One region of the Micromonospora marincola genome, then DNA from elsewhere that is predicted to be linked to it. Evidence: riboswitches for the same ligand, from Rfam matches in the RefSeq annotation. Region 1 holds a riboswitch; each other region holds the start of a gene.
What was found. Region 1 has a riboswitch for cyclic di-AMP ahead of SM450_RS21380 (coiled-coil domain-containing protein). Riboswitches for the same ligand answer to the same signal wherever they lie in the genome.
Positions count from the first base shown of each region.

Region 2: it holds a riboswitch for cyclic di-AMP, as region 1 does, so the genes downstream of both, SM450_RS04970 (coiled-coil domain-containing protein) here and SM450_RS21380 (coiled-coil domain-containing protein) in region 1, are expected to answer to the same signal.
Region 3: it holds a riboswitch for cyclic di-AMP, as region 1 does, so the genes downstream of both, SM450_RS07270 (C40 family peptidase) here and SM450_RS21380 (coiled-coil domain-containing protein) in region 1, are expected to answer to the same signal.
Region 4: it holds a riboswitch for cyclic di-AMP, as region 1 does, so the genes downstream of both, SM450_RS18155 (C39 family peptidase) here and SM450_RS21380 (coiled-coil domain-containing protein) in region 1, are expected to answer to the same signal.

Region 1 is NZ_JAXCFT010000010.1:164,066-171,896, reverse strand. Features, by position in the region: gene SM450_RS21395 (alpha/beta fold hydrolase) at 1-634, shown strand, start outside; gene SM450_RS21390 (HelD family protein) at 761-2,878, shown strand; gene SM450_RS21385 (cation diffusion facilitator family transporter) at 2,953-3,867, shown strand; cyclic di-AMP (ydaO/yuaA leader) riboswitch at 4,012-4,141, shown strand; gene SM450_RS21380 (coiled-coil domain-containing protein) at 4,147-5,232, shown strand; gene SM450_RS21375 (hypothetical protein) at 5,312-5,893, shown strand; gene SM450_RS21370 (SRPBCC family protein) at 5,781-6,293, opposite strand; gene SM450_RS21365 (STAS domain-containing protein) at 6,400-6,759, opposite strand; gene SM450_RS21360 (hypothetical protein) at 7,254-7,658, shown strand.
Region 2 is NZ_JAXCFT010000002.1:121,011-128,841, forward strand. Features, by position in the region: gene SM450_RS04935 (YbaB/EbfC family nucleoid-associated protein) at 1-84, opposite strand, end outside; gene SM450_RS04940 (CsbD family protein) at 232-405, opposite strand; gene SM450_RS04945 (heavy metal translocating P-type ATPase) at 475-2,724, opposite strand; gene SM450_RS04950 (hypothetical protein) at 2,721-3,617, opposite strand; gene SM450_RS04955 (heavy-metal-associated domain-containing protein) at 3,653-3,859, opposite strand; gene SM450_RS04960 (metal-sensitive transcriptional regulator) at 3,939-4,238, shown strand; gene SM450_RS04965 (YibE/F family protein) at 4,246-5,544, shown strand; cyclic di-AMP (ydaO/yuaA leader) riboswitch at 5,699-5,829, shown strand; gene SM450_RS04970 (coiled-coil domain-containing protein) at 5,834-6,859, shown strand; gene SM450_RS04975 (carbonic anhydrase) at 6,919-7,563, opposite strand; gene SM450_RS04980 (helix-turn-helix transcriptional regulator) at 7,731-7,831, shown strand, end outside.
Region 3 is NZ_JAXCFT010000002.1:575,477-582,255, forward strand. Features, by position in the region: gene SM450_RS07255 (zinc metalloprotease) at 1-746, shown strand, start outside; gene SM450_RS07260 (pyridoxamine 5'-phosphate oxidase family protein) at 854-1,399, opposite strand; gene dcd (dCTP deaminase) at 1,468-2,046, shown strand; gene SM450_RS07270 (C40 family peptidase) at 2,119-3,153, opposite strand; cyclic di-AMP (ydaO/yuaA leader) riboswitch at 3,167-3,302, opposite strand; gene SM450_RS07275 (N-acetylmuramoyl-L-alanine amidase) at 3,534-5,567, shown strand; gene SM450_RS07280 (C40 family peptidase) at 5,660-6,661, opposite strand.
Region 4 is NZ_JAXCFT010000007.1:168,287-176,117, reverse strand. Features, by position in the region: gene SM450_RS18170 (acyltransferase family protein) at 1-101, shown strand, start outside; gene SM450_RS18165 (hypothetical protein) at 180-554, shown strand; gene SM450_RS18160 (hypothetical protein) at 702-1,466, shown strand; cyclic di-AMP (ydaO/yuaA leader) riboswitch at 1,763-1,906, shown strand; gene SM450_RS18155 (C39 family peptidase) at 2,098-2,994, shown strand; gene SM450_RS18150 (hypothetical protein) at 3,062-3,610, opposite strand; gene SM450_RS18145 (alpha/beta fold hydrolase) at 4,311-5,213, shown strand; gene SM450_RS18140 (CDP-glycerol glycerophosphotransferase family protein) at 5,272-6,945, opposite strand; gene SM450_RS18135 (D-ribitol-5-phosphate cytidylyltransferase) at 6,965-7,831, opposite strand, start outside.

The sequences.
Region 1 (7,831 bases):
GCACCGCCACCCCGACCGGTTCGCCGCCCGCACCGCCGGCCTGGTCTTCGTCTCGACCACGGCCGAGGGGCACACGCACACCGCCTACGGCCTCTCGCCCCGGATCGCGCGCCTGATCCGGCTCGCCGAGACCACAGGCGCCGGCGTGCTGGCCCGCTGCGGCGGCTGGCGACCGCCGCGCGCGTTGCTGCGCGCGCTGCGCCCCAGCATCCGCTGGATGCTCTTCGGCGACCGCTGCGACCCGGCGGACATCCGGCTCGTCACCTCCGCGGTGGCGCGCGCCACGCTGCGCTCGATCGGCGGGTTCCGCGCGTCGATCGGCGCCCAGCACCGGCTGGACACGCTCGCGGCGCTCGGCGGGCTGCCGGCCGCCGCGCTCGTCGGTGACCGGGACCGGCTCACCCCGCCGCCCTGCGCCGAGTCCATCGCGGCGGCGCTGCCCACCACGGAGCTGACCGTCTGCCCCGGCGCCGGCCACATGCTGATGATGGAGCGCCCGGACGAGGTGAACGCCGCCGTCGCCGGCGTGCTGCGCCGGGTGCTCGCCGGACCGCCGGCGCCGAGCCGCCGGAAGGCGTCGAATCCCCGGAAGGCCCGGCGGACGACGCCGGCCCGCCGGACGGTGGCCGCCTGACCGCTCCCCGGACCCGCTCGGGAGGTGCCGGAAAACGGGCCGAGCGGCATGGCCCTGACATCGGGTTTGCCGGCGGCCCGTACCCTCATTCAGCCCGTCGTGCCGTCCGAACACAGGAGCGCCGCGTTGACCGACCAGACCACGCTGGACCGGGAGATCGCCGCCGAGCAGCGGCACCTCGACCGGGTGTACGCCCGGCTGGCCGAACTGCGCCGGTCCGCGGCCGACGCCGAGCGGGAGGGCTACCGGCTGGCCCGGGTCGGCACCTTCGGCGCGCTCGTCGAGCGGGACGCGATGGTCTTCCACGCCGCCCAGCGCCGGCACGTGCTTGACGCCGAGCACGAGGGGTTGGTCTTCGGCCGGCTGGACCTGCGCACCGGGCAGGTGCTGCACGTGGGCCGGCTCGGCGTACGCGCCGACGACGCCGAGACGCTCGTGGTGGACTGGCGGGCCCCCGCCGCCGCCGCGTTCTACCAGGCCACCCCCGCCGAGCCGCGCGGCGTGGTGCGCCGGCGCACGATCCAGTCGGCCGCCGAGAAGGTGACCCGGATCGAGGACGACCTGCTTGATCCGGAGGCCGCCCCGGCGGACATGGCGGTGGTCGGCGACGGCGCGCTGCTGGCCACGCTGTCCCGGGCCACCGGCCGGGGCATGCGGGACATCGTCGCCACCATCCAGCGGGAGCAGGACGAGGCGATCCGTTCCCCCGGCAACGGTGTCACGATCGTCTCCGGCGGTCCGGGGACCGGCAAGACGGCGGTGGCGCTGCACCGGGCCGCCTACCTGCTCTATTCCGACCGGTCCCGCTATGCCGGCGGCGGCATCCTGGTGGTCGGCCCGTCGGGCGTGTTCGTCGAGTACATCGCCTCGGTGCTGCCCTCGCTCGGCGAGGAGACCGCCACGCTGCGCTCGCTCGGTTCGCTGTTCCCGGGCCTGTCGGCGACGCGGACCGACCCGCCGGAGGTGGCGTCGGTGAAGGGGTCGCTGCGGATGCGCCGGGTGCTGGAGCGGGCGGCGCGGGACGCGGTGCCGGACTCCCCGGCCGAGCTGCGCCTGCTCTACCGCGGCGAGCTACTGCGGTTGGAGCGGCAGGCGCTCGACGCGGTGCGGGACCGGACGCTGTCCCGGGGCGCGCGCCGCAACGAGGTGCGCCGGGCGGCGTTCGACGCGGTCCTCGCGGCGCTCTACGCGCAGGCCCGCACGCTGCGGGTGGGCCGGCTGCCGGAGCAGCCCGCGTTCGAGGACGAGATCATCGAGCGGCCGGAGTTCCGCGACTTCCTGCGGGCCTGGTGGCCCCGGCTGCACCCGCGCCACGTGCTGGGCTGGCTGGCCCGGCCCGAGCGGCTGCGCCGGTACGCCGGCGGGATCCTCTCCTCGGCCGAGATCCGGCTGCTCACCGACGCCTACCTGACGCTCGCCGACGAGGGGCCGACGGTCGCCGACATCGCCCTGCTCGACGAGCTGGACGCGCTGCTGGGCAAGCCGGTGCAGCGGGCCCGGCCGAAGCGGGACCCGTATCAGCTCGCCGGCGGCGTGCGCGAGCTGAGCACGTACGCCGATCGGCAGCGTGCCGCCCGCGCGGCGGCGCGGGAGCGCCCGACGGACTACCGCGACTACGCCCACGTGGTGGTGGACGAGTCGCAGGACGTCTCGCCGATGCAGTGGCGGATGGTCGGGCGGCGCGGCCGGTTGGCGTCCTGGACCGTGGTCGGCGACCCGGCGCAGACCGCCTGGACCGGTGACCCGCAGGAACTGGACCGGGCCCGGGACCAGGCGTTGGGGCGGCGCCGTCGGCACCGCTACGAGCTGACCACGAACTACCGCAACTCGGCGGAGATCTTCGCGGTGGCGGCGGCGGAGATCCGCCGGCTGTACCCGGACCTGACGCTTCCCGACGCGGTGCGCTCGACAGGCGTGCCGCCGGTGCAGCGCCGGGTGGCCGCCGCCGAGCTGCCCGCGGCCACGGTCGAGGCGGCCGGGGCGCTGCTGGCCGAGGTCGAGGGCACGGTCGGCGTGATCACGCCGGTGCCGCGCCGGGACGAGGTGGCCGGCTGGCTGGGCCAGCTCGGCGCCGGCCGGCTCCAGGTGGTGACAAGCCTCCAGGCCAAGGGCATGGAGTACGACGGGGTGGTGCTCGTCGCGCCGGGCGAGATCCGGGCCGATCCCGGCTCGGGGGTACGCACGCTCTACGTCGCCCTCTCCCGGGCCACCCAGCGCCTGACCACGCTCGACCCGGTGGGGTGAGCCACCCTCACTTGCACACATAGCGATGTGAGCATAGATTGGTTCCGGCCGAGGCACGGGGCGGAGGTGTGCGCGTGGGCGCAGGTCATGACCACAGCGGCGCGGTGACAAACGCGGCGCACCGCCACCGGGGCCGCCTCTGGGCGGCGTTCGCGCTGCTCACCGTGCTGATGCTCGTCGAGGCGGTGGCCGCCTTCGCGACCGGCTCGCTCGCGCTGCTCTCCGACGCCGGGCACATGTTCACCGACGTGCTCGGCATCGGCATGGCGCTCGCCGCGATCACCGCCACCCGGCGCGCCCGGACCGACCCGCAGCGCACGTTCGGGCTCTACCGGCTCGAGGTGCTCGCCGCGCTCGCGAACGCGGTGCTGCTCGGCGCCGTCGCGGTCTACGTCCTGGTCGAGGCGGTACGCCGGTTCGGCGAGCCGCCCGAGGTGCTCGCCGGGCCGATGCTCGTGGTCGCCGTGCTCGGGCTGCTCGCGAACATCGCCGCCTTCGCGCTCCTGCGACCCGGCGCGCAGGAGAGCATCAACCTGCGCGGGGCGTACCTGGAGGTGCTCGGCGACCTGCTCGGCTCGCTCGGCGTGATCGGCGCCGCGCTCGTCATCGCGCTCACCGACTGGTGGTGGGCCGACCCGGTGGTCGCCGTGGCGATCGGCCTGGTCATCCTGCCGCGCACCTGGCGGCTCGGCCGGGCCGCGGTGCGCATCCTGGTGCAGGCCGCCCCGGAGCACCTCCAGGTGACCGCGGTGCATGACCGGCTGGCCGCCGTGCCCGGCGTGGCGGAGGTGCACGACCTGCACGTGTGGACGCTCACCTCGGGGATGGACGTCGCCTCGGCGCACCTGACCACCGACCCGCGCGCCGAGGTCGCCGCCGTGCTCGCCGCCGCCCGCGCCGCCCTGCACGAGGACTTCTCGATCGATCACGCCACGTTGCAGATCGAACCCGGAGCGTCCGCCGGCGGCTGCGGCCCGACCGAGTGGTAATTAGGACAGACTTAAATCTGAGTGGCTATTGTTGGCAATTGCCGGTTTTGCCCGGTATTCGGCTTCGACTGGTGGAGCCGGCACCGGGCAGCGCCGGTAGGCTCGATCGCGGTCACCCCGCAGGCGTCACTCCGACGCCCGGCGGAGCGGCCATCGCCTAATCGCCCGTAGGGCGAGCCGGGGAACCACGTACGTGGGGTGCATCCGCGTCAGCGGTAGGGATCTTCCGTCCCGAACCCGTCAGCTAACCCGGTCGGCGGTTGACGGAAGGACACGTGAATGCCCACAGTGGCACCTGTACGACGGACGGCCGCCCGATTGGCGGCCCTGCTCGTCGCGACGCTGGCCCTCGGCGTCGTGACCGTGCCGGTCTCCCCCGCCTCGGCGGCGGCACCGACCGGCCGGCTCGCCGCCGCACCCGGCGACGACGACGAGGGCGGCACACCGACACTGCGCGCCCAACTCGACGCCGCGAGCAAGGGCTGGCTGGACGCGAAAGCCGCGTTGAACCGCTCGGTGACCCGCCAGAAGCAGCTCAACGACCGGCTCACCACGATCGGCGCGGAACTGACCGAGCGCGACGCCAAGGTCGGCGAGATCGCCGGGGTGGCGTACCGCACCGGCCGGATGGGCACCGCCGCGGCGCTGCTCGCCAGCAACAGCCCGGAAGGTTTCATGGACCGGGCCGCCGCCCTGGAGACGGTCGCGGCGCACGAGGACCGGACGCTACGCGAGCTGATCGCCACCCGGGACGAGGCGATCCGCACCCGCACCGCGCTCACCGTCGAGATCGGCGAGCAACGCAAGCAGGTCGCCGTGATGGCCAAGCGCAAGGAGCAGGCCGAGCGGGCGATCGAGGTGGCCAACCGCCGGCCGTCGACAAGCGCCGGCAGCAGCAGCGGCGGCGGCAGCGCCCGGGGCTCGTCCACGGCGAACGCGACGCCGGCCAAGCGCAACTCCGACGGCTCGTGGCCGGCGGAGTCGTGCAGCGTCAACGACCCGACGCCGGCCAGCGGCTGCATCACCCCACGCACGCTGCACGCGCTGCAACAGGCCAAGGCGGCCGGCTTCACCAGGTACGTCTCCTGCCACCGGCCAAGCGGCTCCGGTGAGCACCCGAAGGGACGGGCCTGCGACTTCGCGGCCCAGAAGAACGGCTTCGGCGGCGTGGCCAGCGGCGGCGACAAGACGTACGGCAACAACCTGTCCGCGTACTTCATCCGCAACGCCGACCGGCTCGCCGTGCTCTACGTGATCTGGTTCCGGGAGATCTGGCTGCCCAGCAGCGGCTGGAAGTCCTACAGCGGGGGCAACGGCGACCCGTCCAGCGACCACACCAACCACGTGCACCTGTCGGTCTACTGAGCACTACGCTCCCCGACGTACACCGGGTGTCGCCGCGTGGCCCACGACGTGGGCCACGCGGCGGTCGACGATCGGTGGCATGGGACGACGACTCTCCCCCGCCGGCCGCAAGGCGCTGCTCACCGCGCACCTGGTCACCTCGCTGGGCTGGCTCGGCACCGACCTGGGGCTGCTCGCGCTCGGCGTGGCCGGGCTGCGCGGCGCCGACCCGGAGGTCGTCTACCCGGCGGCGGCGCTGCTCGCCACCTGGCTGTTCGCGCCGCTGAGCGTGGCGGTCTGGTTGGTCGGGACCGCAAGTGCGCTGCTCACCCCGTGGGGCCTGCTGCGCTGGCGCTGGGTGCTCGTGAAGTTCGCGCTCACCACCGTGATGCTCGGCCTGGTGCTGCTCCTGCTCACTCCCCGGCTCCGGCACCTCGGCGCGCTCGCCGGTGCCGCCGACACCCACCTGCGGGTGGACCTGGTGGTGCCGCCGGCCGTCTCCACCACGCTGCTCCTGGTCGCCACCGTGCTGTCCACGTACAAGCCGTGGGGGCGGCTGAGTCGCCGCGTCAGGCCGGCCGGCCCTCCAGGGTCGCGCCGAGACGGGCGGCGAGACCCAGGTGGGCGGCCCGGGCCTGCCGGAACGCGTAGCCGAACAGCGGCGCCGGAGCGGTCAGGGTGATCTCCACGTCGATCCGCACCACGCCGTCGGGCTCGTCGCGCAGCCGGGTGTGGTTGCGCACCGTCGTCGCCGGCTGCTGCCGGGCCACGGTGACCACCTCGTCCTCGTTGGCGATCAGCACGTCCGCCTGGTAGGTCACCGGGAAGTGCAGCGGACCGAGTTCCAGCCGGTCGGTGATCGCGTAGCTGGCAAGCGCGCCCGGCCGGGGCGGCAACTGCCGGACCCGCACGATCAAGGGATGCAGCTCACCCTGCCGGTTCAGGTCGCCGAGCAGGGCCACCGCGTCCGCCCGGCCGCACCGGGCCTGCACGGTGTAGCTGAAGGTGTCGCTGCTCTGCAACCCGTCCCCCTCGCCGTCATGGGTCCGGACGATCGTCCCGTACCGGGGCCGGGCTGGCAACGGGTCGAAAGTCCCCGACCGGCGAGGGCCGAGGTCGAGTCGGCGCGGCGCGGGCGGCTGGGCCGGGGTCGAGCGGCACGCCGACGGCGGGTGGGCCGGGTGGCGCTCAGGCGCCGGGGAGCACCTCGGGCGCCTGGTCGGCGAACCACGGCTCGGGCGCGCCGAAGAGGCCGAGCAGGCCGGTCACCCAGAGCTGCCGGTGCACGAACCGGCTCGGCTCGGTGACCACGAGCTTGACGCCGCTGACCTCGCACGTCTGGAAGCCGGAGACCATGGCGCTGATGCCGACGGAGTCGATGAACGTGACGAGCCGCATGTTGAGCTCGATCCGTGCGGGGCGCCCCTTGGCGAGCACCTCCGCGATCGCCTCCCGCACCTCGTACGCGGTGTCGACGTCGATCTCCCCACGGGGCGCGATCTGGACAACACCACCCGGACGCATCGACTTCACGATCGACAGGCTCACGCGAGCACCTCCACTCGCCCCTTCGGGCGCCTCATCAGTACGCGGGCCGCGACCGAGAGTATTCCTCCAACGGCCCCGGTCGCCACCCCCGGGGATGAGCAATTTGCGGACTGGGCACACCTGGGCGAACCCAATCCGGACTTCCGGGTTCCAATTTCCCCTTCGACGCGGACCGCGATCGGCCGAACGACAGGTCCGAGTCGGCCGATCCGCTGACCCAGGGTAGCGGGCGCACGCACGTCGCGGCGAACACGCGCCCCCTCGGCGCGTTCACCCGCTTCGTCCCGTTCCGCCCCCCGGAGCCCGGAGCCCGGAGCCCGGAGAATCTTGGTACGGAATCACCCCTCCAGGGGCGATTCCGTACCAAGATCCAGCACCGTGGGGTTTGGCGGGAGGCTCCCCGGGGCACTGCGCGGGGGAGTGAACCGTGACGCGCCGGATGAACCCGGAGTCCGAAGTGGCCGTCGGGCTTCGGCACCCGAGGAGGTAGAACGATGTTCGGATCCAGCCTGATGGACCGCCGCAGCAAGCCCGAGCGGGTCGCGGACCAGGCGTGGCAGCACCTGCTCACCGCCGTCGGCTCCGCCGGTGACAGCGTGCGGGACGCCGCCCACGCCGCCCGCCGCAACTCCTCCGGCCTGGCCGACGACGCCACCGACCTGGTCGGCTCCGCCGCCGACGAGGCGCGCCGCCGGGCCGGCCTCGCGTTCGAGGCGCTCGCCGGACGCCGGCCCGCGCTGCCGTGGACGCTGCTGATCGCGGCGGCCCTGACCGGCGCCGCCATCGGCTGGGCCGCCGGCACCGCCGCCCGCGCCGCCAGCAGCCGGGAGCGCAGCGCCGACGAGATCGAGTTCGTGGACGTCGACCGGCCGAACTCCCCGGCCGGCCTGGACGGCTGACCCCACTTCGTACCCGCACGCGGCCGGCCGCCCTCGGTCACGGCCCGGGTCACGAACGCGGCGGCCGTCCTCGGCACGGCCCGGGTCACGGACGCGATGGCCGCCCCCGACGCTCGGGGGCGGCCATCCCTGTTCACGAAAGGCGATGGCCGCCCCCGGAGTGCCGGGGGCGG
Region 2 (7,831 bases), on a different contig from region 1:
GTCTGCGGCGTTGTGCCGCTGCAACGCGGCCATGGTCTCGGACAGCACCCGGCCGAGGCCGGACGGGTCGGCGGGTTGGGCCATCGCACAGCTCCTGGCGGAATCGAGGTCGCTTCGCATCCTATGCAGCGAACGCGAGCCGCGGTGGCCCCGGGTGAGCGACTGTGGACAGTCCCGGACAGCACGCCGGGCCGGCCCGAAGGCCGGCCCGGTGGTGGTGTGAGGCGTACGTCAGCTCTTGAAGGCGTCCTTGATCTTCTCGCCGGCCTGCTTGAGCTTGGCGCCGGCCTGGTCGCTGCGGCCCTCGGCCTCGAGGCGCTCGTTGTCGGTCGCCCGGCCGACGCCCTCCTTGACCTTGCCCGCGGTGTCCTGGGAAGCGTTGTCGATCTTGTCGTCGAGACCCATGGGAACCTCCAACTCAGCAGTTGCGTGACGACAACTGATTACCCCGACGGCCGCCGGCCCAATCCAACGTCACCCGATCGGGCGGAACCGCCGCAGCCGCAGGCTGTTCGCCACCACGAAGACCGACGAGAAGGCCATCGCCGCACCCGCCAGCATCGGGTTGAGCAGCCCGGCGGCGGCCAGCGGCAGCGCCGCCACGTTGTAGGCGAACGCCCAGAACAGGTTGCCCTTGATGATCGCCAGCGTGCGGCGGGAGAGCCGGATGGCGTCCGCCGCGGCCCGCAGGTCACCCCGAACCAGGGTGAGGTCGGCGGCCTCGATCGCCACGTCGGTGCCGGTGCCCATGGCCAGCCCGAGGTCGGCCCGGGCCAGCGCGGCGGCGTCGTTGACCCCGTCGCCGACCATGGCCACCACCCGGCCCTCGCCCTGGAGCCGCTCGACCACCGCCACCTTGTCGGCGGGCAGCACCTCCGCGATCACCTCGTCGATGCCCAACTCGGCGGCCACGGTGGCGGCCACGGTGGCGTTGTCGCCGGTGAGCAGCACCGGGGTGAGCCCCAGGCCGCGCAGCCGGTCAACCGCCGCCCGGCTGGTCGGCTTCACCGCGTCGGCCACCGCGAGCACCCCGCGGGCCCGCCCGTCCCAGCCGGCCAGGACCGCCGTGCGGCCGGCGGCCTCCGCGCCGGTCGCGGCCCGCGACACCTCCTCGGGTACGTCGAGACCGCGCTCCCGCAGCAGCCGGGGCCGCCCGACCACCACGCTCCGCCCGTCGACCGTGCCGGTCACCCCGAGCCCTTCGACGGTGGCGAAGTCGACCGCCACCGGCGCCCCGGCCCGCGCCGCCGCCTCGGCTACCGCCCGGGCGATCGGGTGCTCAGAGGCCGCCTCCAGCGCGCCGGCCAGCCGGAGCAGCTCGTCGGCGTCCTCGCCGGTCGCGGGCAGCACCTCGGCCAGCGCCATCCGGCCGGTGGTGACCGTGCCGGTCTTGTCCAGCACCACGGTGTCGACCCGTCGGGTGGACTCCAGCACCTCCGGTCCCTTGATCAGCACGCCGAGCTGCGCGCCGCGCCCGGTGCCGACAAGCAGCGCGGTCGGGGTGGCCAGGCCGAGCGCGCACGGGCAGGCGATGATGAGGACGGCCACGGCGGCGGTGAACGCGGCGGTCGGCCCGGCACCGGTGCCGAGCCACCAGCCGAGCGTGCCGGCGGCCAGGGCGATCACGATCGGCACGAAGACGCCGGAGATCCGGTCGGCGAGCCGCTGCACCGCGGCCTTGCCGGTCTGGGCCTGTTCCACCAGCCGCGCCATCTGGGCGAGCTGGGTGTCCCCGCCGATCCGGATGGCCCGGACGACAAGCCGGCCGCCCGCGTTGATCGTGGCGCCGACCACCGTGTCGCCGGGACCCACCTCGACCGGCACCGACTCGCCGGTGAGCATGCTGGCGTCGACCGCCGAGGTGCCCTCCTCGACCACGCCGTCGGTGGCGATCTTCTCTCCGGGGCGCACCACGAACCGGTCGCCGACCACGAGCTGGTCGACCGGGAGCCGGACCTCCTGCCCGCCGCGCCGCACCGCCACGTCCTTGGCGCCCAGTTCGAGCAGGGCCCGCAGGGCGGAGCCGGCGGTGCGCTTGGCGCGGGCCTCGAAGTATCGGCCGGCCAGGATGAAGACGGTCACCCCGGCGGCGGCCTCCAGATAGATGTTGCCGGCGCCGTCGCCCCGGGTGATGTCGAACCGGAACGGGTGGGTCATCCCGGGCATGCCGGCGTCGCCGAGGAAGAGCGCCCACAGCGACCAGCCGAACGCGGCGAGCGTGCCGAGCGAGACCAGGGTGTCCATGGTCGCCGCGCCGTGTCGCAGGTTGACGAGCGCGGCCCGGTGGAACGGCAGCCCACCCCAGACCACCACCGGCGCGGCGAGCGTGAGCGAGGCCCACTGCCAGTAGTCGAACTGCCAGGCCGGGACCATGGCCAGCACGATCACCGGCAGGGTCAGCGCCGCGGAGACCCACAACCGGGTACGCGGGCCGCGCAGCTCGTCCGCCGGCTCACCGGTCACGGTCTCCCGGGCCTGCGCGGGCGGCGGCACCACTGCCGTGTAGCCGGTCTTCTCCACGGTGGCGATCAGGTCGGCCGGGGCGACCTCGTCGGCGTACCTGACGGTGGCCTTCTCGGTGGCGTAGTTCACCGTCGCCTCGACGCCGTCCATCCGGTTGAGCTTCTTCTCGATCCGGGCGGCGCAGGACGCGCAGGTCATGCCGCCGATCGCGAGTTCGATCAGGTGCGGCGCGGTGGGTAGCGCCTTTCCCGTGGTGGTCATCGCGGCACCTCCCCGGTGGGGTCGCCGGCCACGACTGTGAATTCGGCGGTGTGCACCGCGTCGCCGTGCCGGAAGTCCAGATAGAGACGGTACGCCCCGGTCGAGGGCACCTCGGCCGCGAACGTGACCGCCGGCCCGGCCGGCGTCCGCCCGTCGCCTGGCGCGCCCTCCGGATGCACGTGCAGGTAGGCCAGGTCGCCCTGGCGCAGCGCCACCAGGTGCCCGTACGCCCCGAGGTAGGGCTGGAGGTCGGTGACCGGCCGGCCGTCGTGGCTGACCGAGAGCGTGAGCCGGCTGGTGTGGCCCGGCTCGGGCGTGCCGGTGAGCGTCACCGTGTAGCCGTCGACAGTGGTGCTTGTGGCCGGCGGCGGCAGCGGCCGGGCGGCCAGCGGGCCGGGGACGGTGACGTCGACGCCGAGGGTCAGCGGCTCCCCGCCGGCGGGGGTGAAGTCGGCGTACGCCCGCCACACGCCGGGACCGGCGAGCGGCGAGGCGACCCGCCAGGTGCCGTCGTCGGTCAGCTCCGGGTGCACGTGCCGGAAGCCGGACAGGTCGCGGCGGGCGACGATCAGGTGCATGCGCTTGTCGTGGGCCACCTCGTAGCGGGTGACCGGCTTCCCGTCCGGACCGGTGATCCGGAACGCGAACTGGCCGGTGGGGCCGGTGGTCGGCTGGAGCGTGTAGCCGCGTTCGGAGACGAGCAGCCCGCCGGGCAGGTGCGCGGCGTCGCCGCCCCCGTGGGTGTCCCCGCCGTGTCCGTCGGTGTCGGTGGGGTCGTGCCTGGTCTCGGCGGCCGGGGTGACGGGACCGGTCAGGTGACCGATGCCGTACGCCCCGCCGAACACCGCCGCCAGGCCGAGCGCGAAGCCGCTCAGCTTCGTCGCCGTGTTCATCGGTGCCTCCTCGGTTGCGCGGGTCCGTGGACCCGTCACGCCCCGGCGAGGTCGTAGCCGGCCTCGTCCACGGCGGCGCGTACGGCGTCCGCGTCAAGCGGGCTCCGACTGGTGACGGTGACCCGGCCGGTGGCCAGGTCGACCTGGACGTCGGTGACGCCCGGCAGCGCGGTCAGCTCGGTGCTCACCGCGTTGACGCAGTGGCCGCAGGTCATGCCGTTCACCTGGTAGGTGGTCTCCATCTCGCCCTCCGATCCGATACCCCCCAGGGGTACAAGTCGAACGTTAGCATACCCCCGAGGGGTACGCTATCCTCGGCGCATGACCACGCCGCCCACCCCGACCCGGGGCTACACCGCCAGCAAGGACCAGCTCCTCGCCCGGCTCCGTCGCGTCGAGGGCCAGGTCCGGGGCGTCGAGAAGATGGTCGAGGACGACCGTTACTGCATCGACGTGCTGACCCAGATCTCGGCCGTCCAGGCCGCGCTGGACAAGGTCGCCCTGGGCCTGCTCGACGGCCACGCCCGGCACTGCATGCACGAGGGCGCCGCCGAGGGCCGGGCCGACGAGATGGCGACCGAGATGATGGCCGCCGTGGGCCGCCTCATGAAGCGCGGCTGACCAGCCCGTGGGTGCCGGCCACAGCCGTACCGCCCCGGCGCCGCCGCGCGTACGCCGCCTTCTCGTCGCGACCGTGGCGCCGCTGTTCGTGCTCACCGTGATCGCGGCGCTGGCGCTGTGGCCCCGGCACGGGCCGGAACCGACGGCGGGCGCGAACCTGCCGCGCCACCATGGCACGGTGACCCGGGTGGTGACCGAGCCCTGCCCACCGACCCCGGAGGAGCCGGCGGGCGCCGCCGGGCGGTGTGGCACCGTGACCGTCGCCGCGGAGCAGGGCCCGGACGCCGGCCGGCAGGTCGAGACGCCGGTCCCCGACGGGCCGGGCGCGCCCCGGGTCGAGGTCGGCGACGAGGTGATCCTGGTCGAACTGACCGACCCGGCCGATCCGGCGGCGAAGAGCTACCACATCGCCGAGCACCAGCGCGGCACGCCGCTGATCTGGCTGGTGGCGCTCTTCGCCGCCGCGATCGTGGCGTTCGGCAGGTGGCGCGGGCTGGCCGCGCTGGGCGGCCTGGTGGCCAGCTTCGCCATCCTGCTCGGCTTCGTGCTGCCCGGGATCGGCGCCGGCCGGTCCCCGCTGCCGGTGGCGATCGTCGGCGCCGCCCTGATCATGTTCGTGGTGCTCTACCTGACCCACGGGTTCAGCGCGCAGACGTCGGTGGCCGTGCTCGGCACGCTCGGCAGCCTGGTGGTCACCGGAGTGCTCGGCACGCTCGCCACGGCCGCCACCCACCTGACCGGCTTCGGCAGCGAGGACGCCACCACGCTGTCGATGTTCCAGGGCGACGTCGACCTGCACGGACTGCTGCTGGCCGGCATCATCATCGGCTCACTCGGCGTGCTCGACGACGTCACGGTCACCCAGGCGGCCACCGTCACCGAGTTGGCCCACGCCAACCCGGGGCTGTCCCGGCGGGCGCTCTACCGGGCGGCCACCCGGGTCGGCCGGGCGCACATCGCGTCCACGGTCAACACCATCGTGCTGGCGTACGCGGGCGCCTCACTGCCGCTGCTGCTCCTGCTGGTCGCCGACTCCCGCCCGGTGAGCGAAATCCTCACAAGCGAGTTCCTGGCCCAGGAGATCGTCCGCAGCGCGGTGGCCACCATCGGCCTGATCGCCGCCGTACCACTGACCACCGCGCTCGCCGCGGTCGTCACCACCGCCGGGCGGCGCGGGCCGGACGACGGCCCGGCGCCGCCCGCCTCGCGGTCGCCGCGGGAGCGGGACGAGACGCTTGAGGCGCTCGGCGGGGCGCCCGCCGACAGGTGGCCCGGCGACCCGAGGAGTACGCAGGCCGCATGGTGAAACTCCGCAGCGTGACGGCCGGAATCAAACGCGATGCTGGTCACGCTGGGCAATGTCGAATTCTCGCTATTGGTCGGCTTCCGGACGTAGATCCCCGGTCGGGATGTCGGGTAACCTCGCTGCCGGTCACCGCCGAAGGCACTCACCGGTGCCTGCGGTGCCGCCGCCCAATCGCCTCCGGGCGAGCCGGGGAACCAGGTACATGGGGTGAATCCGCGCGAGCGGTAGGGGCCACTTCCGTCCCGAACCCGTCAGCTAACCCGGTCGGCGGCCGACGGAAGGGAACACTGTGACGGCACCCCTGCGCCGCTGGCTCACACCCGTGGTGGCCGTGCTCGCCTCATTCGCCGTGCTGGCCGGGCCGACCCCGGCGACAGCCGCCCCGCACGCCGCCGCCCCCAACCCCTCGGGGCACGCGGAGGACGACGACCCGCCGCTCATCACCGAGGCGATCGACTCCGCCAACCGGGCCTACCTCCAGGCCAAGACGAAGCTGGCGACCTCGCAGAACCGCCAGAAGCGGCTGGCCGCCGAGGTGAGCGCGGCGGAGGCCGAGCTGGAGGCGCTCAGCCCGCAGGTCAACCAGATCGCGGCGCAGTCCTATCGGACCGGTCGGATGGGCGCGATGGCGATGCTGCTGGAGAGCGACTCGCCCGACTCGTTCGTCAGGCGGGCCAGCGCCCTGGACGAACTCAACCTCTTCAACGCGCAGCGGCTCACCGCCATCAACTCCGCCAAGAACCGCGCCGAGCAGGCCAAGCTGGCCATCGACGCCGAGGTGCGCGAGCAGGAGAAGCAGACGAACGCGATGGCCCGGGAGCGGACCGAGGCGCAGAAGGCGCTGAAGCTCGTCGGCGGGCTGGGCTTCACCGGTGGCCTGGTCTCGGCCACCTCGCCGGTCGCCAAGGTCGGCCCCGGCCGCACCGCCGACGGCGGGTGGAAGTCGGAGTCGTGCAGCCAGAACGACCCGACCACCTCCGGCTGCGTCACGCCGCGCACGCTGCACGCCTACAAGGAGGTCAAGCGGGCCGGCTTCAACCGTTTCGTGGGCTGCTACCGCCCCGGCGGGCCGTGGGAGCACCCCAAGGGCAAGGCCTGCGACTGGTCGCTGCAGAAGAGCGGCTTCGCGCCCTGGCACAACAACGACACCCGCAGGTACGGCAACGAGGTGGCCGCGTTCCTCATCCGCAACGCGGACCGGCTGGGCATCTACTACGTGATCTGGAACCGGCAGATCTGGTTCCCGGCGACCGGCTGGAGCTCCTACAGCGGGCCGTCCAACCACACCGACCACGTGCACATGTCGATGCTCTGACGCCGCGCGCGCGAGAAGGGGCCGCCCGCGGGCGGCCCCTTCGTCACGTCCGGGTCCGATCAGCCGGTGAGCGCCCGGTCCGGCTGCGCGGGCAGCGGGGCCGGGGACTGTGCCACCGTCCGCACCTCGCCGCCGCTGAGCCGGTAGGACATGCCGACCACCGCGCACGCCCCGCCGGCCACCCGCCCGGCGAGGACCGTCGATCGGGCCAGCAGGGTCTCCACGGTCTGCGCGATGTGGACGTCGATGATGCCGTCGAGGTCCTCGACCTCCTGCCGGGCGGCCCGGAGCAGGCTGGGTGAGACGGCGTCCACCACCGCGCCCAGGTGCCCGGCCGGGGCGGAGCCGGTGCGGACCGCCTCCCGGGCCGCCTGGACCGCGCCGCACGAGTCGTGACCGAGCACCACCACGAGCGGGGTGCCGAGCACGGTGACCGCGTACTCCACGCTGCCGAGCACCTCGGGGCCGGCGGTGTGCCCGGCGGTGCGCACCACGAAGAGGTCGCCGAGACCGCGGTCGAAGATGATCTCGGCGGCGAGCCGGGAGTCGGAGCAGCCGACGATCACCGCGAACGGATGCTGGCCGTCGGCGACCGCGGCCCGGCGACCGGCGTCCTGGTTCGGGTGCTGCGGCACGCCTGTGACGAACCGGTGGTTACCGGCCCGCAGCTCGGCGATCGCCTCGTCAGGAGTGGTCAGGCTCATGCTGCTCACCTCGTGCTCGCGCGGAACGACCAGGCCGGCCGCGGTGTCGGCCCCGCGACCCACAGTCACACGCGGCCCGAAGGCACGTCAAGATTTCGTGATACGCGTTTCATACGTCTCCGTTCCGGCACGCACCACGGTCGGAGCGCCGGCCGGGAAGCCATACGATGACCACCATGGCGACCACACCAGGCGAGGACGGGAGCCGCCGGAACTGGACCTTCCTCACCAACCACGGGCACGTGCTGCTTGTCATCGCGCGCAAACC
Region 3 (6,779 bases), on a different contig from region 1:
GCGAGGCCGACCTCGCCGCCGCGCAACGCGCACGGGCCAACTTCCGCACCGGCGCCGTCGCCCCACTGGCGACCGTGACCATCCCGGTCGTCGTGCACGTCATCCAGAAGAACAGCACCCGGGCCGGCGGCAACATCACCGACTCGATGATCAACCAGCAGATCAGCGTGCTCAACCAGGCGTACGCGGGCTCGACCGGCGGCGCGGCCACCGCGTTCTCCTTCTCACTCTCGAAGATCAACCGCGTGACCAACACGTCGTGGTACCCGATCGTGCAGGGCTCCTCGGCCGAGCGCTCGATGAAGACCTCACTGCGTCAGGGCGGCAAGAACACGCTCAACATCTACCTCGGTGAGCTGAGCGACAGCCTGCTCGGCTGGGCGACCTTCCCGAAGCAGACGCTCGACAAGATGGACGGCGTGGTCGTGCTCAACGAGTCGCTGCCCGGCGGCACCGCGACCAACTACAACCAGGGCGACACCGGCACCCACGAGATCGGCCACTGGCTGAACCTCTACCACACCTTCCAGGGCGGCTGCTCGGGCTCGGGCGACGGCGTCTCCGACACCCCGGCCGAGGCGTCCCCGGCCTACCAGTGCCCGACCGGCCGGGACACCTGCTCCGCGGCCGGCAAGGACCCGATCACCAACTTCATGGACTACACGTACGACTCCTGCATGTACCAGTTCACCGCGGGCCAGGCGAGCCGCATGCTCACCGCGTGGAACGCGTACCGCGCGGCCTGACCCGACGCACCGCGAAGCGGCGCCGGCTCTGTCTGAGGACAGGGCCGGCGCCTGTCGTTTCCGGCCCGGGCCGGGGCCACCGCGGCGGCCCCGGCCCGAGCGCGAGGTCAGGCGGCCGAGCGGCGGGTGTCGAAGCCGTGCCGGCCCCGCCGGCCCTCCGCGACGAGCGGGTCGCGCCGGGCCGGTGCGGACCCGCGCGGGTCGAGCCAGAGCCGCATCTGCGGTCGGCCGACGCCGGGGCGGGCGACCGGATCGCGCCGGGTCAGCATCGCCACCTCGACGGAGAACTCGAACAGCTTCCAGTCACCGAGCGGCGCCGCCCGGCCGATCCGGGCCAGCCGGGCCACCGTCGCCGGGTCGGTCACCTGATGAGCGCGACCCGCAACGTACGCCTCGTCGTCGCTCTCCTCCGGCGGGAACGAGTGAAGCGCGTAGCGGCCGTCGCGTTCGAGGTCGCGACGCTTGGGCGAGTCGATGACGAAGCACCACAGCCCGTCATCGGTGATCAGCGGGGAGACCGGGTGCACGCGGGGCCCGCCGTCGGCGCGGACCGTGGCGAGGTAGCCGAAGCCCGGCCCGTACTGCTGGATCAGAAGGCGGATCTCGGCGGCGAGTCGGGGCTCGTCGGCGGCGAATTCGGACCAGGAAGCCATGCCGACATTCTATCGAACACGTGTACGAAGAAGTAGTCCGACACGCAGGTGGTCGCTATGGTGTTCCGATGCTGCTCTCCGACCGCGACCTGGTCTCCGAGATAAAGACGGGCACGCTCGCGCTGGAGCCCTTCGAGCCCACACTGGTGCAGCCGTCAAGCATCGACGTACGCCTGGACCGGCTGTTCCGGGTCTTCAACAACCACCTCTACACCCACATCGACCCGTCGATGCAGCAGGACGACCTGACGTCGATGGTGGAGGTGCCGGAGGGGCAGCCGTTCGTGCTGCACCCGGGCGAGTTCGTGCTCGCCTCCACACTGGAGGTGATCTCGCTGGGCGAGGAGCTGGCCGGCCGGCTGGAGGGCAAGTCGTCGCTGGGCCGGCTCGGGCTGCTGACGCACTCCACCGCCGGCTTCATCGACCCGGGCTTCTCCGGTCACGTCACGCTTGAGCTGTCGAACGTGGCGAACCTGCCGATCACGCTCTGGCCGGGCATGAAGATCGGCCAGCTCTGCATCTTCCGGCTCTCCTCGCCGGCCGAGCACCCGTACGGCTCGGCTGTCTACGGGTCGCGCTACCAGGGCCAGCGCGGCCCGACGCCGAGCCGGTCCTGGCAGAGCTGGCGCACCTGGCCGACCCGCTGACGCCCGCCGACCGTTGTTAAGCGGGGCCCCCGCCTATACCGAATGCGTTAAGCGGGGGCCCCTCCTTGCATCTCAGGCGGGGCGGCCGTAGCTGTTGATGTCGCCGTCGTCGTAACGCTTCATGGTGATGGGCTTGCCGGACTGGGAGGCGTGCACCACCCAGCCGTCACCGACGTACATCCCCACGTGGTGCAGGTCGCCGTAGTAGAAGACCAGGTCACCGGCGCGCAGCTCGGCGCGGCTCACACGCTTCGTCACGTTGTGCTGCTGGCGGGCGTTGTGCGGCAGCGAGACACCGGCCTTGGCCCAGGCCGCCATGGTCAGGCCCGAGCAGTCGAAGTGGTCCGGTCCGGCGGCGCCCCAGACGTAGATCTTGCCGATCTGGGCGCAGGCGAACTTGACCGCCACCCCGGCCGCGCCACCCGGGTATCCGGACGGGCAGGGCGCCGGGCGCAGCGGGCCACCGCCGCCGTTGCCGTACACCTTGAGCCGCAGCTTCTGCAGCTTGGCGATCTCGGCGTCGATCTGCTTCTTCTTCGCCGCGAGCTGGGCCTCGGTGCGGCCCAGGTCGGCGACCATCTCGTCAAGCGGCTTCTTCTTCGCCGCCAGCTCGTCGCGCAGCTCGGCGATGGTGCGCACCTGCTCCTGCTGGTGGTGCGCGAAGCGGTCGAGCAGTTCCAGGCCACTCATCAGCTCACCCGGCGAGCGGCTACCAAGCATGGCGTTGACGGTCGAGAGGTTGTCGCCCTTGTAGGCGTCGGCGGCGAGCCCGCCGACCTGGCCGAGCGCGGCGTCCACCCGGGCCTGGAGCGGGGCGATCTGCCGGCCGAGCGCGTCGGCCTGCTTGCGCCGCAGCGCGAGCTGCTCGCGTACGGCGTTCACCTGCTCGATGACGGGTTCGAGCTTGTTCCAGTCGCGGTCGATCCGGGCTTCGATCTCGGCGACCGAGGGTTCGGCGTGTGCCGCCGTCGCGCCTCCGGTCAGGACGACCGCGGCGCCGACCAGGGCGGCGAGTGTGGTGGTGAAGCGGGACCAGCGGGAACGCGGCGCGACGGCGGACCGGTCGACCGACCGGCTCGACGTCGGCCGCGGGGCATGGTGTGCCACCGGGCGTCGGTACTCCTTCTTCCTGACCGCCTACCGGGTTAGCTGACGGGTTCGGGCGGGAAGGGAGACGCCCTACCGCAGTGGCTGCGGATTCACCCCAGGTACCTGGGTCCCCGATTCACCCGAAGGCGACTCGGCGGTGTCGGACCGTCACCGACCGGGTTGGACGGTGAACGTGCGGCCGACAATTGGCCAGAGTAGGGATCCCCGTTATCGATCCGCAACCCGAACGGCCGTGACACTCCGTACGGGATGGGCGACCCCGGACATGAGTGAAGCTTTTTTTCATATCAGATTATCCGTCGGAAAGGTATTGACGTCACGGGTGCGTGGAGTGAGGGTGGGGACGCAGTGACCCCCATCCCTGTCCAGGAGGTTCGATGCACCTCTCGCCCCCGCCGTCGGCCGGACGGATGCTGCTCGCCGCCGCCGTGGCGACAGCCACCGCGCTGGCGGTCACCGGCCCGGTGACCGCCGCGCCACCGAACACCCCATCCGGCGCCGACCGGCAGAAGCAGTACGCCGCCGCGGCGGCCGAGTACGGCGTACCGCAGAACGTGCTGCTCGGCGTCTCCTACCTGGAGTCGCGCTGGGACGCCCACCCGGGCCAGCCCAGCACCAGCGGCGGCTACGGCCCGATGCACCTGACCGACGCCGCGCACGTCCTCGCCTCGCCCCGCAACGGGCACGTCGACGAGGACGAGGACCCGCGCGGCGACGACTCCCGCCCGCGCACCCTCGACCCGGCCACCACCGCCGCACCGGCCCGGGAGAAGCCGCTGCCCACCGCCTCGCTCCAGACGCTCGACGCCGCCGCGACGCTCACCGGACTCGACCCGGGGACGCTGCGCACCGATCCGGCCGCGAACATCCGTGGCGGCGCGGCGCTGCTCGCCTCGTACCAGAAGGCACTGGGCGGGCCGGTCGGGGCCGGCACCGACGCCGCGGCCTGGTACGGCGCGGTGGCCCGCTACTCCGGCGCGGACACCTCGGACGCGGCGGCGGCCTTCGCCGACGAGGTCTACGACCAGCTCGGCCAGGGCGCGACCCGGACCACCGACGACGGGCAGCGGGTCACCATGGCCGCCACCGCCGCCCGGCCGGACCGCGGGGTGCTGGCCCGGCTCGGGCTGCGCCACGCGCAACGGCCGGACGGGCTGGAGTGCCCGGTGCGGCTTGCCTGCGAGTGGATCCCCGCCCCGTACGAGCAGCTCAGCGCGGACCCGGGCGACTACGGCAACCACGACCTGGGCAACCGGCCCAAGCAGCAGAAGATCGAGTACATCGTCATCCACGACACCGAGGGTTACTTCGACCCCAGCGTCGACCTGGTGAAGCGCGCCGACTACCTCGGCTGGCACTACACGCTGCGCTCGGCGGACGGCTACGTCGCCCAGCACATCAAGGCCAAGGACGTCGGCTGGCACGCCGGCAACTGGTACGTCAACGCCAAGTCCATCGGCCTGGAACACGAGGGCTTCGCCGGGCACGGCGCCTGGTACACCGAGGCGATGTACCGGAGCTCCGCCAAGCTGGTCCGCTACCTGGCGCAGAAGTTCGGCATCCCGCTCGACCGGCAGCACATCATCGGTCACGACAACGTGCCAGGCATCACCGCCGCGGCGGTCGGAGGCATGCACTGGGACCCGGGCCCCTACTGGGACTGGTCGCACTACTTCGACCTGATGAAGGCGCCGTTCCGGACCCTCGGCACCGCGCGTACCGGCCTGGTCACCATCGACCCGGACTTCACCACCAACCGGCCGGCGTTCGTCGGCTGCAACCAGCAACCGCCTGGTGTCCCGACGCCCACCCCGCCGGCCGAGCCCTGCCCGTCGCGCGGCTCCTCGGCGGTGATCCTGCGAACCGCGCCGAGCGCGGACGCCCCGCTCGTCAACGACCTCGGGCTGCGCCCGGACGGCACGCCGGACACGATGTACATCTCCGACCACGGCGCCCGCGCCTCCGCCGGACAGACGTACGCGGTGGCCGGCCGGCAGGGTGACTGGACGGCGATCTGGTATCTCGGCCGGAAGGCGTGGTTCCACAACCCGGCCAAGGCGCCCACGGCCAAGTGGGCCACCGGCTTCGTGGTGACGCCACGGCCCGGCCGGGCCACCGTCCCGGTGTACGGCCGCGCCTACCCGGAGCAGGCCGCCTACCCGGACACCATTCCGTACCAGGCCATCTCCCCGCTCCAGTACACGTTCGCGGCGGGCCAGCGGTACGCCGTCGGTGGCGTGCTGCCGGGCGAGTACTACCGGGCGGTCTCGTTCGACGGCTCGGCTCCCGGCGACCGCACCGTGGTCCGTGGCAAGAACCGGTACGTGCAGGTCCAGTTCGGTCACCGGATCATGTTCGTGAACCTCGACGACGTGCTGATCCTGCCGTCGCCGGTCGGCGCGCCCCGGTAGCGGAACCCGCGGCGCGCCCCGGTGGCGGCCCCGACGCGAGGAAGGCCCCCGGTCCAGTGGACCGGGGGCCTTCTCGATGCCTCGGGTGCGCCTCAGCCGACCCGGACGAAACCGGCGAGCGGTTGGGTGCTGATGCTCGACACCTGCACCGGTTTGCCGGTCCGGGGCGCGTGCACCATCACCCCGTTGCCGAGATAGAGCCCGACGTGGTGCAGGTCGCTACCGAAGAAGACCAGGTCACCAGGTCTCGCCTCGGAGCGGGAAACCTTACGGCCCTCGTTCCACTGGGCGCCGGTGAAGTGGGTGAGCGAGATGCCCGCCGCCTTGTAGGCGTACTGCGTCAGGCCGGAGCAGTCGAACGAGTTCGGGCCGGTGGCGCCCCACACGTACGGGTCGCCGACCTGGGCGCACGCCGTCTTGATGGCGGTACGCGCGGCGCTGCTCACCACCCCGTCGATCTTCGGGCAGCCGGCCGGGCGGATCGAGGTCACCGGCAGCATCCCGGTGAGCCGCCTGATCTCGGCGTCGATCTGCTTCTTCTGCGAGGCCAGCTTGGCCTCCTGCTGCTGCTCGGTCGCGATCAGCCGGTCGAGCTTCTGCTTCTGCGCGTTGTACTTGTCGCGGGCCGCGAGCACGCTGGCGATCTGCTTCCGCTGGTCGTCGGCGACCCGGTCGAGCATGACGAGCTGCTCGGCCAGGGTGCCCGGCTTGGTGCTCACCAGCAGCGCGCCCATCTCCTGCGAGGGGCCGCGCATGTAGTAGCGGGCGGCGATGTCGCCGACCTTGTTCATCGCCAGCGTGGAGGCCAGCTCCAGCGGCACCATCTTGTTCTGCAGGTCAGCGGACTTCTTCTTGTTGACCTTGAGCTGGGAGCGGACCTTGTTGTAGTCCTCGATGGTGGGTTCGAGCTTCTCCCACTGCTTGTCGATCTGCGCGTCGATCTCGTCCACCGAGGGCGCCGCGTACACCGGGGCAGCCAGCATCCCGGCGCCGACCGCGACGGCCGCGACCAGGGTGAGGAGACGGCGTACCACCCGGTGCGACCCGGCCCACCGGCCGGGGGGAGCGCTCGGGGCGTGACGTTGAGGGGGCATGGTTGCCACCGGCACGGACTCCTTTGCAACCGACCGCCGGGCGCCTCGCGATAGGGAAGATCGAGGCAGACGACCCACAGCGGTCGGTGCATCACATTAGGGAAGACACCGGGGTGGA
Region 4 (7,831 bases), on a different contig from region 1:
GGGCCCGCGCCGCCACCGCGCCGGCCGTGCCCGCACCCCGGCCGGCCGCCGACGACGCCGACCGCCCGATCGAGTACGCCGAGTCGCGCCGGCCGGACTGACCCGTCCACCCTGGTCGGTGGCGTTGCGACACGCCGGGTGACGGTGCGTCGCGGTGGGATCGCGGGTAGTTTGTACCCGTGCTTCCGATCGCGCTCACCTGTCCCGTGTGGTGGGTGGCGCGCTGGGCCGCACGCATGCTCGCCAGCCTGGCCGTGGTCGTCGCCTTCTCGTTCGGCGCCGCCTCGTTGCCGGCTGCCGCCTCGTCGCCGGCGCCGGTCGGCTTGGTCGGCCCGGTCGCCGGGTCGACGTTCCGCGCCGATGCCGGATCGACGTTCCGCGCCGATGCCGGCTCGCGGGCGGAGCACGACGCCGCCACCGAGCGGCGGACCGCCTCCACCGGCGTCCCGGAGCCCGAGCCGGAGGGCGCCGTCGTACGCCCAACCGGCCGGCACCCGGTCCCGGCCGGTCAACCGACGGCGCCGGCCGGCCCGCGGGCCCCGCCCGGCCGCTGACCCGCCACGGGTCCGTCCCGTCGCCCATCCGAACCTCACCCGCACCCGCCCCCTCGGCGGCCCGGCGGCGCCCGGATCCCGGTAGCGCCCCGCCCCCGACCGGCCGTGCGGAACTACCCGTCACCGTCTCCCGTGAGGTGCCCGCCCATGTCGCAGACCGTTCTCCTCAACTTCCTCACCGCGGTCCCCGAGGCCGCCGCCATCTGGTCGGCCCTCACCGTGCTCGCCCTCGTCCTGCTCACCGTGCTTGTCGCCCGCCCCGAACGCGACGGCGTGACCGAGGCCGAACCCGACCCGGCCGACGTCGAGGCGCTGCACCGGGCCGACCTGACCCGGTACGCCGACGAGGTGGCGGTGGCCGCCGCCGGAGCCGCCCAGACCGCCCGGCGTCGCCGCGAGCGGTGGCTGGCCGCCCAGGGCGAGGCGGAGCGCGCCTGGGCGGCGTACGACGAGGCGGACTCGGCCGCCCGCCGCCTGACCGGCGCCGCCGCACTGCCCGAACCGCACACACCCCGCACCCCGGCCGAGTACGCGGCGCGCGAGCGCTGGCTGCGTCACGCCGCGATGACGGCGCACTGGCGGGGCGACCTGACCGCCCGCCAGCTCGCCGACGTGCTGGCCGGCCGGAACGGGTGGGACCCCTGCCGTCACCCGGCGGCGCAGGAGATCGTGCTGGCCCGGACGGTTCGGGACGGACGCCGAGCCGTCTGGGAGGCGGTCGACGAGCGGGAGCGGCTGGCGTGGCGGGACGCCGAACTGGCCGCCGAGTCCGCCCGGACGCTCGCCGCCGAGGCGTACGCCGCCGCGACGGCGCTGTGGCCCGCGCCGGCGTTCCGGGCCCCGGCCGCGACTCGCGTACCGGTGCCGGCTCCTGTGCGCAACGCCCTCTGGCGGCCGGCCCGCGTCGGCTGAGCGGCGGCCTCGGCCGAATCGTTACCGAACGCGGTGAGCCGGGTCACCGGCCCGGTTCGCCGTCGAGGCCGGTGTCCCCTGCCGCTCCGGGCGTCCGGTTCTCCACCCGCCGGACGTCCTGTTTCCGCCAGCCGGCGCCGTCGAGGACCCGTGTCCCATTGAGTCACGTCGGTGACCGACTGTGCCGAATCCGTAGTCGCCGGGCACGTTTCCGCAGGTAGGAGCGCTTGGCATGCGCCGTACCCATCGGTAGTGTCGGCGCGTCCGGTGCGGTTGTCGATCGCCGATGGCGTCGCCGCGCCGACCCGCCTAATCGTGCACACACGAACCGGGGACCCACAGCAACACCGGGGTGAATCCGCGGAGCCCACGGCCCGCGGTAGGGCGTACTTCCCGCCCGAATCCGTCAGCTAACCCGGTCGGCGGCCACGGAAGGAGTTACCTCCTCGTGCCAACCACCCCCCGATCGTCCCCCCGCCTCCACGGCCTACGGGGGCCGGCGCGCGCCTGAGGCGACGCGTAGCCGACCCCCCGATCCGCCCGTCATATCGGGCCACCACCCGCGGACGCCCAGCCCGCCAGCGCGCTTGACCACCTCCGCGTGCCGGGCCGGCGTGTGCCGCCCACCCCCGTGGAGGAATCCGTGAAGCACCACCTGAAGCGTCAGCTGCGGCGGCTCGCGACCGAGCGCCCGTACCAGATCATCGCCGGTTCGGCGGCGGCCCTCGTGCTGGCCGGCGGTGCCGGCGCCGCCCTGACCACCACCGCCGAGGCCCCGGCTCAGCGGAACAACACCACCGCCGTGGCGGAACTCGGCTCCCGCCTCGGCGACACCGCCAGCCGGAGCGAGGCGCGGGGCGCCGTCCCGTCGCCGAGCGCCTCACCCAGCGCCTCGCCGAGCGCGTCGCCCAGTGCCTCTCCCACGGCCTCGCCCGCGGCGAAGGTCGCGGCGAAGGTCGCGGCGAAGGTCGCGGCCAAGGCCGCCGACCCGGACACCACGCCGAAGGCCAAGCCGAAGCCACCGTCGAGCAAGGTGCTCGACTACGACTACCAGGCGCAGACCACCTACTACTACTGCGGTCCGGCCGCCGTGCGGAACGCGCTCAGCGCCACCGGCATCGAGCGCAGCCAGGACACGCTGGCCGCCGCCCTCGGCACCACCGAGATGGGCACCAACTCGGCCGAGGACACCACCCGGGTGCTCAACCAGCAGGTCAAGGGCACCCCGTACCGGACCCGCATGATCCCCGGCGCGGCCACCCCGGGTCAGGTCGACCGGCTCCAGGCCGACGTCGTCAACGCGGTCAGCAACGGCCGGGCCGTAGTCTCGAACATCGTCGGCGACGCCACCGACACCAACGGCGGCTGGCACTCGTTCCCGGGCGGCCACTACGTCGCCGTGATCGGCTACAAAAACGACGGCCGGACGGTACGGATCGCCGACTCGGCCGACCCGTCGCTGCCGTCGTACTGGGTCGCCACGGTAGACCTGGCGAACTGGATGGCCACGCGCGGTTACTCCGCCTGACCATTGCGGGTACACGCGTGAAGGCCGGCATCCCGTTGTTGCGGGGTGCCGGCCTTCTGCGTGTCTGTTACTTGGTCCAGTGCGTGGTGACGAGGTCGGTGGCCTGGTTCTCCCACTGGGCGTAGGCGTCCGGGTAGGCCGACACCTGGACGGTCTGGGCGGCCTTGGTCAGCGGCATGTCCTGCCAGCCGTCGACCTGCTTCAAACCCTTCAGGAACGCCAGGGTCGAGTACTCGGGGTCGGTGATCTGTTCCGGGCTGCCCCAGCCGGAGGAGGGGCGCTGCTGGAACAGGCCCAGCGAGTCGTGGTCGTTGGTGTCGCCGAGGTGGCCCAGGTTCTCCAGTTTCGACTCCTGGAGGCTGGTGGCGATGGAGATGACCGCGGCCCGTTCGGGCAGGCCGGCCTTCTTCGTCGCCGCGATGATCGCCTTGGCGTTGGCGGTCTGCTCGTCGTTGAGGGTGATGGTGGACTGCTTGCCCTCGGCCTGCACGGCCGCGACCGGCTTGGTGGTGTGGGTGGGGGTGTCGGCGTGGGCGGCGATCGGACCGGCGAACACACCACCGGTAAACGCGAGACCAGCAACACCCAGAACGCTCTTACGCAGGATCGTGTTCATGGTGGGGGCTCCATTCGGGGGTCGACGACGCGCACCGCACGGGGGATGTTCGGCACGCGCGCAAGCACCGTCAGGCACTCAGGATTTGCGGGGGATGCCGGCTGCTCCGCGGGGCAGGGCCACACCACGGGGCCGGGAGACTGTGTAACGACCGGCTGCCCACCGCCATTCCCGGGGGCACGTGCTCGGCCGCGCAGTGAACGGCGCTGGCCTTCCTCGGTCGTTCACCCGGTTACAACGCCCCCACCCCCGGGCCGATTCCACCGTCAGAGTGCCGCCCACCACCATCGAACCGGACACCCCACCCACCCGGAACACACGGCGGCACACGGCGACCGGGATTCCGCACGCCGGTCAGACACCCCTCACATTCCACCCGCGCTCCCCTGAAGCTCACGACTGGAACACCATGGGTGCATCAACGCGCCCCAGACACCCATGACGTTCCACTCGTGCTTCGGCCGGCCATGGCTGGAACGGTATGGGTGTGTCAGGTCGTCGGAGACACCCGTGGCGTTCCACTCGTGCTCCGCCCGGGCCGTGACTGGAACGGTATGGGTGCATCAACGCGCCGAAGACACCCATGACGTTCCACTCGTGCTAGGCACGGGCGACGACTGGAACGGTATGGGTGTGTCAGGGGCGTCGGAGAGGTGTCCGCTCTCGCGCAGCGTGTCCGTCCGGTGGCAGACTGCGCCGTATGGGCGATGCGAGGGGGACCCGTCACCTGGTGCTCCTACACGGCATGGGGGCCACCGGCGAGGTGTGGTTGCCGTGGGCGCCGCTGCTGGAACGCCGCTGGCCAGGACGCTGGCTCGCCCCCGACCTGGCTGGCCACGGCTGGTCGCCGCCACTGCCCCCGAGGGCCGCCGCAGACGGAGCCGCCGCCGCGCCAGGGGCTGTCACTGCGCCTGGTGCCGACGCCGCGCCAGAGGCTGCCACCGCGTCAGAGGCTGCCATTGCGTCAGAGGCCGACGCCGTGCCGGGAGACGCCGGCGAGGGTGCTACCGCGACCGGGTACTCCTTCGCGGCCCTGGCTCAGCGCGTCGTGGACGGGCTCGGCGCGGTCCGGCTCGGCCCGGACGACCGGCTGGTGCTGCTCGGGCACTCGCTCGGTGGCGTGGTGGCGCTGGCGCTTGCCGCGCGGCAGTGGGGCCTGCCGGTGGACGCGGTGGTCGGGCTCGGCATCAAGGTGGCCTGGTCGCCGGCCGAGCTGGCGAAGGCGGAGGAGTTGGCCGCCCGGCCGGTGACCTGGTTCGCCACCCGTGACGAGGCGGCCCGTCGTTACCTGCGGGTGTCCGGACTCGCCGGGCTGTTCGCGCCGGACCATCCGGTGGTCGACGCGGGACTACGCCGGGGCGACGGCCGCTGGCGGTTGGCCATGGATCCGGCCGCGTTCGCGGTGGGGGCGCCCCGGCTGCCGGCCCTGCTCGCCGCCGTCGACGTGCCGGTGCTGCTGGCCTGTGGCGAGTTGGACCCGATGGTGACCGACGCGCAGCTCAAGGAACTGGGTGTTCCGGTGGCCACGCTGCCGGGGCTGGGCCACAACGCGCACGTCGAGGATCCCGCGGCGGTGCTCGCGCTGCTCGACCCGTACCTCTAGGGCCGGTTTCGCAGGGCTGGCCGGCCGCCTCGGCTCGACCGCCCTTGGGGAACCGGCCCTACGGCGTGCGCGGCGCCGGAACGGCGAAGTCCGGCTCCAACTCGCGGCGGGCGGCGCCGAGGAACGCCTCGGCGTAGCCGTCGGTGGGGAAGTCGCCCAGGTAGCGGGTCCGGGCGGCCCATCGGTCGGCCGCCTTCGGGTCGGTGTCAAGCAGCGCGGTGAGTACGTCGTCGACGTTGGACATGTCGCGGCGCAGCACGTAGCCGGTGCCGGCCAGGGGAAACCGCTCGACGAAGTGTGCGCCGTCCGCGCCGGTGTCGGTGACCGCGTACGGCTTGCCGGAGTAGAGCCAGTCGGAGATGACCCCGGAGACGTCGGAGACAAGCGCGTCGGCGCGGTTGACGCACTCGGTGAGCGTCAGCTCCCGGGCCGCTGCGGCACCCCACAGGTGTGGCCGGCCGGTCTTCGCCCGGTCGGCGGCGAGCAGTTCGGTGAGTCGGGCGAGCTGCCGGGCCGAGGCCGGGTTCCGGTCGGTGTACGGGTGGGCGCGCAGGATCACCGCCGCCCCGCGGTCCAGCAGCCGGCGGATAAGCGTTTCGGCGACCGGAAGCGAGCAGTAGTTGGCGTCGGCGTGGTGGCCGGTCCAGGTCGGGGTGTAGAGGACGGTCGGGTGTGCCGACGCGGGCGCGTGCTCCCGGCGTACCTCGATGTCCTCGACTTGGGGGCGGCCGACCACGACGAACTTCTCGGCGGGGATCTCCACGCCGGCCCGGGCGTACCTGTCGATGGCCGCCTGCCCGGCCACGAAGATCCTGTCGAAGATCGCGGAGACCGGGTTGGCACTCGGTGCCTTGTCGCTGTCGCCGTGGTGCAGTTGCACGTGGGTGAGCTGGTGGAACCGGATGCAGTGGGCGTTCTTCGCGCCGTGGTTGACGTAGAACGCCGCCCGCAGGCTGGGCACCAGGGCCTCGTCCAGCGCCTTCAGCGTGGGGCAGAGGACCACCGGGGCGCGGGTCGCGGCGGCCACGGTCGGCAGGAACTCCGGCTCGCGCAGTACCACCAGGAACGGCCGGCCGATCCGTTCCAGGTACGGCAGCCACATGGTCACCTGGTATTCGGAGCCGGGCGGGGCGGAGAAGTGCAGCAGGAACTCCGGCTGGTGCCGGCGCAGCGCCCGGCCGATCGGGCCACCGCCGGCCGGCGGCCGGAACCGGCGCCGGGCCAGGTCGAGCGCGACCACGGCGCAGCCGGCGCCGACGAGCAGCGTGGCGACGAGCGGGAGCCAGGCCGGCAGGGCGAGCGCGGCGGCGAGCGCCACAAGCGCGAGCAGCACCAGCAGGGCGTCGCCGAGCCGGGCGGCGACAGGTGGTGCCCAGGAGCGGACCGGCAGGTTGGCCGCCCGGATCTCCAGCGCGGCGGCCTGGCGCAGCGGGCCGACGAGCAGCACCAGGCCGAGCAGGACCAGCGCGGTCACGGCAAGCGCCGGGTCGAATCCGTCGTCGGCCCGGCGGGCATAGCCGACCAGGATGCCGGCGGCCACCAGCACCGTCTCGACGAGGCCGTCGGCGCTGGGCCGGACCCGCCGTTCCCAGGCGGTGGCGGCCAGCGCGGCGACCGCCACGGCCAGCCCGGCGGCGGTGGCACCGGTGAGCGCCAGCAGGAGGAACGCCAGCACCGCCAGCCCGCTGGTAAGCACCCGGGCGAGCAGTTTCCGGACCAGGTCCCCACGCATCTGGTTCGTCCCGTCGGTCTCAGGCGCCGGTGGTCAGCTCGGACCGGTGCGGGCCGGGTTGGGTGGGCACCGCGGCCACCGGCTCGCCGGGGGCCCGCCGCACGTCGACCACCTGGCCGGTCAGCTCGGAGATCAGCACGTCCAGGGACGCCTGGGCGACCGCCTCGGAGGCGAGCAGCGTGTGCTCCGGCTCCTCGCCGAACGCCCTGCTGCGCATCGGGGTGGCCGTGCGTTCCGGGTTGACGCAGTTGACCCGTACGCCGAACTCCGCCCACTCGTCGGCGAGCGCCTGGGTCAGGTTGACGAGCGCGGCCTTGGTGGCCGAGTAGAGCGCGTAGCGTGCCCGGCCCCGGGTGTAGGAGCTGGACGTGTAGAGCAGCAGCTGCCCCTTGGTCTGCTGAAGGTAGGGCAGCGACTGCCGGGCGATGGTGACCGGCCCGACGAAGTTGACGTGCAGGAGACGGTCCATCGTCTCGTCGTCCATCTCGGCGAGCGCGCCCTTCTCCAGGATCCCGGCGGTGACGACCACGTGGTCGATCCGGCCGGTGGCCTCGAACGCGGTCGTCAGCGCGGCGGCCACGTCCTCGGCGCGTTCGACGTGGGTGCCGGTGGTGGAGCGGCTGAACGGGAAGACCTGGGCGCCGTAGCGGCGGGCCAGTTCGGTGAGGTCGTGGCCGATGCCGTAGCTGCCGCCGAACACGACGATGGTCCGGCCGGTCAGTTCCTCGGCGTAGCTGCGGTGGTCGGTCAGCCGGGGCGCCTGGGCGGCGGCGAGCTGGAAGAGCTTGTCGGCGAGGTGCACGTCGACCGGGTGGGTGACCTTGATGTTCTCGTCCGAGCCGTCGATCACCTTGATCGGCGTGCCGGGCAGGTAGCGCAGCACCAC